One region of the Lichenibacterium dinghuense genome, then DNA from elsewhere that is predicted to be linked to it. Evidence: riboswitches for the same ligand, from Rfam matches in the RefSeq annotation. Region 1 holds a riboswitch; each other region holds the start of a gene.
The links. A riboswitch is a leader RNA that binds a small molecule or an ion and turns the genes downstream of it on or off. The one in region 1 is predicted to bind fluoride.
Positions count from the first base shown of each region.

Region 2: linked by a shared signal. The riboswitch ahead of L7N97_RS21165 (hypothetical protein) and the one ahead of L7N97_RS30250 (MutS-related protein) in region 1 are both predicted to bind fluoride.
Region 3: linked by a shared signal. The riboswitch ahead of L7N97_RS21110 (DUF190 domain-containing protein) and the one ahead of L7N97_RS30250 (MutS-related protein) in region 1 are both predicted to bind fluoride.
Region 4: linked by a shared signal. The riboswitch ahead of L7N97_RS21190 (MutS-related protein) and the one ahead of L7N97_RS30250 (MutS-related protein) in region 1 are both predicted to bind fluoride.

Region 1 covers NZ_JAJLMN010000001.1:2,602,716-2,604,911, reverse strand. The annotation lists gene L7N97_RS30250 (MutS-related protein) at 1-1,117, opposite strand, end outside; fluoride riboswitch at 1,139-1,198, opposite strand; gene crcB (fluoride efflux transporter CrcB) at 1,255-1,680, opposite strand.
Region 2 covers NZ_JAJLMN010000001.1:4,435,596-4,437,791, reverse strand. The annotation lists gene L7N97_RS21170 (MFS transporter) at 1-1,212, shown strand, start outside; fluoride riboswitch at 1,254-1,314, shown strand; gene L7N97_RS21165 (hypothetical protein) at 1,342-1,542, shown strand; gene eno (phosphopyruvate hydratase) at 1,544-2,196, shown strand, end outside.
Region 3 covers NZ_JAJLMN010000001.1:4,427,662-4,429,857, forward strand. The annotation lists gene L7N97_RS21110 (DUF190 domain-containing protein) at 1-959, opposite strand, end outside; fluoride riboswitch at 1,112-1,191, opposite strand; gene L7N97_RS21115 (YeiH family protein) at 1,537-2,196, shown strand, end outside.
Region 4 covers NZ_JAJLMN010000001.1:4,441,229-4,443,424, reverse strand. The annotation lists gene L7N97_RS21200 (tyrosine-protein phosphatase) at 1-286, shown strand, start outside; gene L7N97_RS21195 (hypothetical protein) at 434-742, shown strand; fluoride riboswitch at 1,008-1,067, shown strand; gene L7N97_RS21190 (MutS-related protein) at 1,087-2,196, shown strand, end outside.

The DNA.
Region 1 (2,196 bases):
TCTGCCCGAAGGTGCGCGCGAAGGTGGTCTTGCCGCCCTGGTTCGGGCCCGACACCAGGAAGATCCGTTCCCCCTCGTGTAGGTCGAAACCGTTGGTCACGACCGGTCGTCCCTCGCCGACGAGCCTGGCGGCCAGGACGACGTCGAAGGCGGCGCGGCCCCGGACGGTCTTGTCCGACGTGACGATCGGGAAGCAGAAGGGCAAGCCGACGCGCCGCATGGGCGCCACGGCCTCACGGTACGCGAGGAAGAATTGGATCTCGCGGTCTATCCTGACCAAGGTGCGGTCGACCGCGTCCCGGGCCCCGAGGGCGGCCGCGGCGAGGCGGCCGAACAGCTTCGGATGGAGCCTGGCCACGAACTCGAGGATCTGTTCCTCGATGGCGTTCAGTTGGGGCGCGTCCCGGGTTTCGCCCGGCCGTTTCCCCTGGTCGCCCTGGCGGAACTTGGCGAACAGCTCCTCGACCTCGGCTCCCTGGTCGTGCTCGCCGGCGTGTCGCTCCACCCGGAAACCGCCGCCGTAGACGCGCACGTCGTAGTGGACGGCCGCGAGGTCGGCCACGATGGCGTTCACCTCGCTCCGGAGGGCCACGTGACCATCGCTGGCGAGGAGGTCGGCGACGTAGGTCCGGAGGCCGAGGAAGGCCTCCGACGCGAGCGGGAGGGCGTCGAGCGCCTGCGCGAGGTTCGCCGTCCCGGCGCAATAGGCCTCCAGTCCCTCCAGCAGGAATCGCTGCTTCTGGAGTTCGTGGTAGCGTTTCTCCGTGCGGGCGAAGGCGTCCCGGGTGCGCCTCATGGCGGTCGCGAAGGCTTCGCAGGCCGCCGCCGTCCCCTCGGCCTCGATGTCTCGCATCGCGTCCTGACGATGGATCACGGCTTCGGAGGTGAGGAGGTGACGGTGGTAGAGGGGAGCGAGGTCGTGGAATTCCCGTCCCGCCGTCAGGGAGGCGACGAGCTGGTCGAGGGCGAGGTCATGGAACCAGGCGGGCTGGGGATCGTCCTCCGCCGGGATCCGGCCGTCGTGCCACAGAAGGCTGCACCGGTGGCCGGGTGAGTTCCCGGACGACGTGCCTGGGGCGGCGCGCGTCGCCGGGGTGGGCGTGGTCCTCGCATCCACGAGTTGTCTCCTTCCGGTTCATGTCCGGCAGGAGTCATCAGCCTCGCGGCGGTTGCGGGGAACCCCATCCCCTTCGGGCCCGGCCCGATATCTCTCGAACACGGTGCCGGCGCGCCGGTTCCCGTGGTCGACGCCGTTCACGCCTCCTCTTCCAGCTGGGCCTGGGCGATCTGGGCCGCACCGCCGTTCAACCGGGCCGCGATGGCGTGGCCCGCCGCGACGGCGCACAGGCAGAGGGCGACGGAGATCGCGACGTTGAGGCAGCCGCGCACGATCGCGTCGGTCCTGAGCAGGTCCAGCGTCTGCAGCGCGAACGATGAGAAGGTGGTGAATCCACCGCAGATGCCGACCATGACGAACAGGCGGGTCGTCTCCGACACCGGGTATCGCCCGCTCGCCAGGGTCAACGTGCCGAAGAACCCGATGACGAACGAGCCGAGCACGTTGATGACGATCGTCCCCCAGGGAAGCTCCTGGCTGACCGGCGCAAGGAGCAATCCCAGCCCGAAACGGCAGAGCGTACCGAGCGCTCCGCCCACGGCGATCAGCAGATATGTCGTCATCGGGTCCCCTTGCGCGATGCTGGTGGCGAGGTCCGGTCCTCGATCCGTGGTTTCGGCGTCGGATGCCGCCCCGACCCTCGCGCCGTCCGAGGGTCGCGCGTGGTCCTGCGTGGGCCGCGGGCCGACCCTCCGCCGGCGCCGTCGTCGTCGCCGGAGGGCTCGGACGGCAGCCTATCCCTCGAGGCCCACGCCGTCCGCACCCCGGGCCACGCGGGCCCCGACCGATGTGGGCGGGCCCGGCCCTCGTTCGATCCGTCGACCGGCGACGTCCACCGCGCCCTCGAAACACCGATCGTCGCCTCGATGCGTCGTGCGTCCGTCGACGTCACCCGGCTCCCTCCGTCCGGTTCAGGATGCAAGCAGGTCCTCTCAAGGACGAGGTCCGTCGTGGCCCATCCACGCAAGAGCAACGCTTCGGCTGGAGGCCCCTCCCCCATCGACGAGCCGGGCGCGGAAGTCGCCGCCATCCTGGCGATGCTGCTTCCGGGTCTCTGGATCGTGCGCCGCTCCGCCGTG
Region 2 (2,196 bases), 1.8 Mb from region 1:
GAGACGAATGCGCCCGACGCTGCGGCGCGGCGGCCCGGGGCCTTCGTGCTGCTGTGCGCCATCGGCTTCCTCGGCCGCCTCAGCTACGAGATGGCGCGCAGCCCGCTCACGGCCTTGTACGCCGCGCATCTCGGCGCCCCGGCCGCGGTCATCGGCCTGCTGGTCGCGGCCGTCACGGTCACCGGCATCTTCGTCAAGCTCCCATCGGGCGCACTGGCCGACCTGTTCGGCTTCCGGCGACTGATGCTGGCGGGCCTCTGCGTGAAGGCCACGGCGCCATTCCTCTATCTGGTCGTCGCGGCTTGGCCGCAGCTCCTCGCCCTGCGCCTCTACCACGGCCTGTCGACTGCGCTCTATGCACCTGCCGCCTCGGCCCGCGTGGCGAGCCTCTACCCGGAGGCGCGCGGGCGCCGGTTGGGCCTCTACGGCGCGGCCGAGAACGCCGGGGTGGTGCTCGGTCCGGTGTTGGGCGCCGCGGTGCTGGCGTGGGTTGGGTTCACTCCGGCCTTCGTCGTGTCGGGGCTGATCGGCGTCGCGGCCCTGCTCGCCCTGCTGCCGTTGCCGGGCGGCGGCGCCCCGGAGCGGAGCGGCGCCTCCCGACACGTGCTCGCGGATCTCCGCCGCGGGCTCGCGCAGATCCTCGGCGACCCGGGCATCCGTCTCGCCAGCCTCGCCGAGGGCGCGCTCTACGCGGGCGTGGGCATGCTGCAGGCCTACCTTCCCCTCTACGCGACCGGCATCGGCATCCGCGTCGTCGATGTGGGATGGCTGTTCGGCGTGCAGGGCGTCGCTTCCATCCTGCTCCGCGGACCGATGGGCGCCCTCGGGGACCGCGTCGGCCGGCATCCGGTCATCGTGTCGGGGATGAGCCTCTGCATCCTCTGTCTGGCGGCGGTCCCGTGGTGCAGCGACTATGCCGGGCTCCTCGCCCTTTGCGCCGCGTTCGGGGCCGGCACCGCCATGGTGACGCCGTCCACCACCGCGCTGATCGGCGACCGCGCCACCCGGGGCGGCTACGGCGCGGCGATGGGCGTCTTCGGCAGCCTGTGGGACGTCGGCCACGCGGGCGGCCCCATCTTAGCTGGTCCCCTCATTGGGTGGCTCGGCTACAGGATCGCCTTCCCCATCGTCGCCGCCGCCATCGCATCGGCGCTCGCCTGCTTCGTCCTCGGCGGGGACCGCGCTTTCGGACGACCCCCCATGTCGAAATGAGGTGAAAGGGGGCTTGCCGGGTCAGCGCCGAAGCGTTACGTTGATGATACCGGGATGGGGTTCCCGTTTAACTGCCTTGTGGCTGATGACTCCTGCTTAGGCCCGTTTTGGGAAAAGCAGAGGTGCGCCATGCAGGCTAACTCCCCCACCCTCGATCAGCTTTTAGACGAACCTATCGTTCGTCTCATGATGGCAGCTGATCGCGTCGACGAGCGCGACCTGCGTGCGGTGATCACCCGTGCGTCCGAAGCGGTTTTGGGTCTGAAATCCGACGGCCTGACTGTCGATTGCCGGCCGTCGATCCGCCTCCTCCTCACCGGGGAGGCCTGAGATGGCGTCCCGCATCGCCGATATCCGGACGCTGGAGATCCTCGACTCCCGCGGCAATCCCACTCTCGACGTCCAAGTGACGCTGGAGAACGGCCTCGTGGGCTCGGCCTCGGTTCCAGCCGGCGCGTCCACCGGCTCGGCAGAGGCGCGCGAGCGCCGGGACCGCGACGCTGCTCGCTACGCCGGCCGCGGCATGATCGGCGCGATGTCGAGCGTCGAGGATCGGATCCGCCCCAAGCTCATCGGTCACGATCCCCGGCGGCAGGCGATGCTCGATCACATGATGTGCCGGCTCGACGGCTCCCCGGACAAGCGGGAGCTGGGTGCGAATGCGATCCTCGGCACCTCGCTCGCCATCGCCCGAGCCGCAGCTCTCGACGCCGGCCTGCCGCTCTACGCCTATCTCGGCGGGGTCGCGGCGCGGCGCCTGCCGATGCCGATGCTGAACGTCATCAACGGCGGCGCGCATGCCGACAGCGGCCTGGACATGCAGGAGTTCATGGTGGTGCCGGTCGGCGCGCCGACGTTTTCCGAGGCCCTGCGCTTCGGCGTCGCGGTCTATGCCGCGCTGAAGGCGCTGCTCGGGGCGGCCGGCCAGTCGACCGCGGTCGGGGACGAGGGCGGCTTCGCGCCCCGCCTCGCCGGGGCCGTGGA
Region 3 (2,196 bases), 1.8 Mb from region 1:
CCGGCACCGATGAAGAACAGGGGCGTGACCTCGCCGCCCTTGAAGCCCGTCGCCAGGGTCGCGACCGTGAAGACGATCTTCCAGGCCCAGGCCCACGGGAAAACATGGTTCCCGAAGAACGCCACGATCGACGCGGCGTGTGGATCGGGCGAGGTGACGCCGAGGCCGAGATAGTCTCGCGTGCCCAGCGCATAGGTCAGACCGATGACGGCGAGGCCGCCGATGGCCGGGCGGAGCCAGGGGATCGTGCACAGCCGTTTGAAGGCCGAACCGTACCAGTGCATCGCTTCCGAGAACAGGAGGCTCGCCAAGCCGAAGGCGACCCCGGCCAGGGCGACCTTCACGAGAAGAACTGGATCGGCGTGAAACGAACCGGCCGGCCCGTCCGCGACGCTGGAGAAGGCGACGTGATAGGCCACATGGCTGATGCCCCACGCATGGCAGGCCCAGTCCCCGACGATCGCCGCCAGCACGCAGGGAACGAGGGCGCTGTATTGCACGCGCCCCACCGCCAGCACCTCGAGCGCGAAGACCGCGCCGGCAATCGGGGTGCCGAACACGGCTCCGAAGCCCGCCGCGATCCCGGTGGTCAGGAGCATGCTGGTGTCGGCGGGCCCGAGGCCGAGAGGCTTGCCGATGGCGCTCGCGATCGTGCCGCCGAGCTGAACCGCGGTCCCCTCCCGCCCCGCCGAGCCACCGAAGAGGTGGGTGACCAGGGTCGAGACGACGATGAGGGGCGCCATGCGAAGCGGTATGCCGCCGCCCGGCTCGTGGATCTGGTCCACGATGAGGTTGTTGCCGCCCTCGGCCGGCCGGCCGACCCAGGCATAGATGGCACCGATCGCCGCGCCGGCTCCGGGCAAGCCGAAGAGCAGCCACGGATGGATGAAGCGCGCTTCCGTAACCGCATCGAGAAGCCAGAGAAAGGCCGCGCAGAACGACCCCACGATCAGCGCCATGGGGACCGTCAGGCCTATACACTTTGCGGCCAGCAACGCATGGACCGCGCGCTGCACCACGAACGACCGTAGGTGCCGAAGAGATCGCCGCGCGAAGGCCGACCGACGCCGACCGATGAGTGAAATGGACAAGCGGACTCCCCCTTACGACGTGCAAGGTAGGAATCATCAGCCCCGAACGGGGCGGTTCGACCCCGGAGGGGTCAGGCAGAAATCCATTGCCGACCGCATTGCTAGCGCTCGACGATCAGAGCGTAAACCCACGAACGGAGTGGTCGTGGATCTTTTTTCCACGATTGATCCCGTGACGAAGGCCGCCGCCGACGAACCCGGGAAACGGGCGGAGGCTCGAGTGCTCGAAAGGACGCCCGTGCCGCCTCGCACACGCCTCTCGGGATTCGCGTCCCTCACCGACCTTCACCGAGCCGCCCAGGTAATCGATCGAGCCCCACGATCGATCGTTCTGTATTGGAGATTGGACGGCGCGGGCCGCCTGTCTCCTATCTCCCGTCACCCGACAGGGGCCGACCGACGCGACCGTCGCGCGGGCTCCTCCCACATCAACGAGGTGAACATCTTGTCCCGCATCCGACCCACCCTTCTGCCCGGGCTGGTTCTCTGCATCGTCGTGACCCTGGTGGCGGTGGCATTGCAGGCCATCGAGACGCGGCTCGTCGGCGAGCCCTACCTCGAAGCGCTCGTGCTGGCGATCCTGCTCGGGGTGGCGATCCGCTCCGCCTGGACGCCGGGCCCGCGCTGGGCGCCCGGCATCGCCTTCTCGGCCAAGGTGCTGCTGGAGGTCGCTGTGGTGCTGCTCGGCGCGTCGGTCAGCGCCGCCACCGTGCTGGCGCTCGGCCCGGCGCTGATCGGCGGCATCGCGCTCGTGGTGGCGCTCGCCATCGCGTCGAGCTACGCCCTGTGCCGCCTGCTCGGCCTGCCGAAGCGCATGGCCGTGCTGGTCGCCTGCGGCAACTCCATCTGCGGCAACTCCGCCATCGCGGCCGTGGCGCCGGTGATCGGCGCGGACGGCGACGACGTCGCCTCGTCCATCGCCTTCACGGCCGTGCTCGGCGTCGTCGTGGTGCTGCTCCTGCCGCTGCTGGTCCCGGTGCTCAGCCTGTCGCTCACCCAGTACGGCGTGCTGGCGGGGCTCACCGTCTATGCCGTGCCACAGGTCTTGGCCGCGACGCTGCCGATCGGCGCGCTCTCGAACCAGGTCGGCACGGTGGTGAAGCTT
Region 4 (2,196 bases), 1.8 Mb from region 1:
GAGCGTGCCGCTGTCGGCCAATCACGAGCCGGATGCAGCGACGCTGGCAGCCCTGGTGCGTGATCTCGAGGGCGCGAAGGCGCCGCTGCTGATCCACTGCGAGGCGGGGGCGGATCGCTCCGGCCTCGCGGCCGCGCTCTACGAGCGCCTGGTGCTCCATCGCTCCCCCGAGGTAGCCGCCGGGCAGCTCTCCTTCCGCTACGGCCATTTCCCCTGGCTGATCAGCCGGTCCGGCGCGATGGACCGCACCTTCGCGAAGGTCGTCGGCAAGGGCATACCCGATTGAGCGGCGCGGGACAGGCCCGGCCAGGGCGCGGCGCGGCGGCCTCGCGCCGAACCGTCGTCGAACCGACTGGGTTAGGGGCTGATGCGAAGGCTGGCTCCGCGACGTCGAGGCCAACAGATGAGGATCGCTATGCTTCAGAGACGCGCCGTGAGCGCCGACGACAGCCACCTCGCCGTCTTCGAGGTCGACGGAGAGGAACTGAGGGCGGAAACCTGTGTGCCCTTCGCGCAGGTCGCGAACGACGCCGCGGGGATCATCGACGTCGTCCTGAAGGCGCCGAGCGGCCGCTTCGTCCGGGTCACGACCGTGGCCGACGGACCGGCCAGCCCCAACTCCTTGCATCGGGGGTGGTACGTCGCGAAGGTCATCGACGCGTTCGACGCCAATCTGCTCAGGGAGAGTTGGGCCGTCCAGACCGAGCAGCCGCGGGCGCAGGCGTCTCGCCCTCTCGTATGATCTTCAGGCATCGTGGCCAAATCCGGCATGCCTGTGACGTCCGACGCATTGATACCAGCGGTCGAAACTCCCAACCGCTGGCCAGTGCGAGTGCACGCCGCCGCTTGTGCGACGTAACCCGTCAGAATGCGTCAGCATTTTGACGGCTGGCGTGATGCCGCGAGGATCGTGGTCCGCTTCCATGCACGGACGGGAAAGGTGTCTTTCGGAGCTGGCCCGGCGGGGAACCTTCGACGGCGTCGTGGAGTTTGAAAGGTACTGGTCTTCGACCGGAGGGGATGGGGTTCCCCGTAAACGCCGCGTGGCTGATGACTCCTGCCGGACTGGGACCGGGAGCATTCGCCGTGGACGATTCGACCGCAACAACTCCAAGCTGTGAGGCCTCCTTCCCGGTCTTCGTGAGCCTGCTCTGGCGAACCGAAGCAGAGGCGCAAGAGGCCGCTCGTCCGCCCGACTGTTTTCACGACCTCGCCCTCGATGGCTTCGTGGCCGGGCTGATCGCGGGGCGCGAGCAGCACGCGCTGGCGCCGCTGTACGGGGCGCCGCTCGTCGAGATCGAAGCCGTCCGTCATCGGCAGGCAGTCGTCCGGGACCTGTACGACGAGGCGACGGCCCGGGTCTGCGAGGCGTTCTCCGACGCCATGCAAAGCGTCCGCGATAGCTTTGCGCAGGCCGACCGGCGTCGCCACGAGCTGCGGAAGCGTCGTCTCCTGCTCGCCGGGCTCGAACGCTATTGCGAGGGCCTCGCGACCTTCGCCCATGCGCTCGGCCGGTGCTCCCGCTCGTCGTCTGGCCTCCGCAGCCTCGGCGAATTCCTGTCCGCTCTCGTCGGAAGTGAGGCCTTTGGCGCGCTCCGTCGCGAGACGGAGGCAGTCGCGGCCGGCCTCGCCGCTGTGCGCTACGACGTAAAGGTCTACGGCGGCGGCCTGCGGGTCGAGCGGCACGGGGGCGGCCACGATCAGGGCGCCGAGGTCGAGGCGCTTTTCGCCAAGTTCCGCCAGGACACGCCAGCCGAACGGTCGCCCGAGCCGCGCGACGCTCCCGACCTCAACTCCGTCGAGGACGTGATCCTGGAGTTCGTGGCACGCCTCCAGCCCGAACTCTTCGCCCGTCTGGCCGCGCTGGCGAAGGGCGCCCGGGGCGCGATCGGTGCGACGCTGTGCCGTGTCGACCGCGAACTCCAGTTCTTCCTCGCCTACCGCGACGCCATCGCGCCCCTGCGGCGCGCCGGCCTGCGCTTCTGCCTGCCTACGGTGACGTGCGAGAAAGCCGTGTCGAGCCGGGACGGCTTCGACGTCGTGCTGGCGACGCGGCTCGTCCGGGAAGGGGCGCCGGTCGTCACCAACGGCTTCGACCTCGCGGCCGGCGAGCGCATCCTTCTCGTGTCGGGCCCGAACCAGGGGGGCAAGACCACCTTCGCCCGCGCCTTCGGCCAGATGCATCACCTCGCCAGC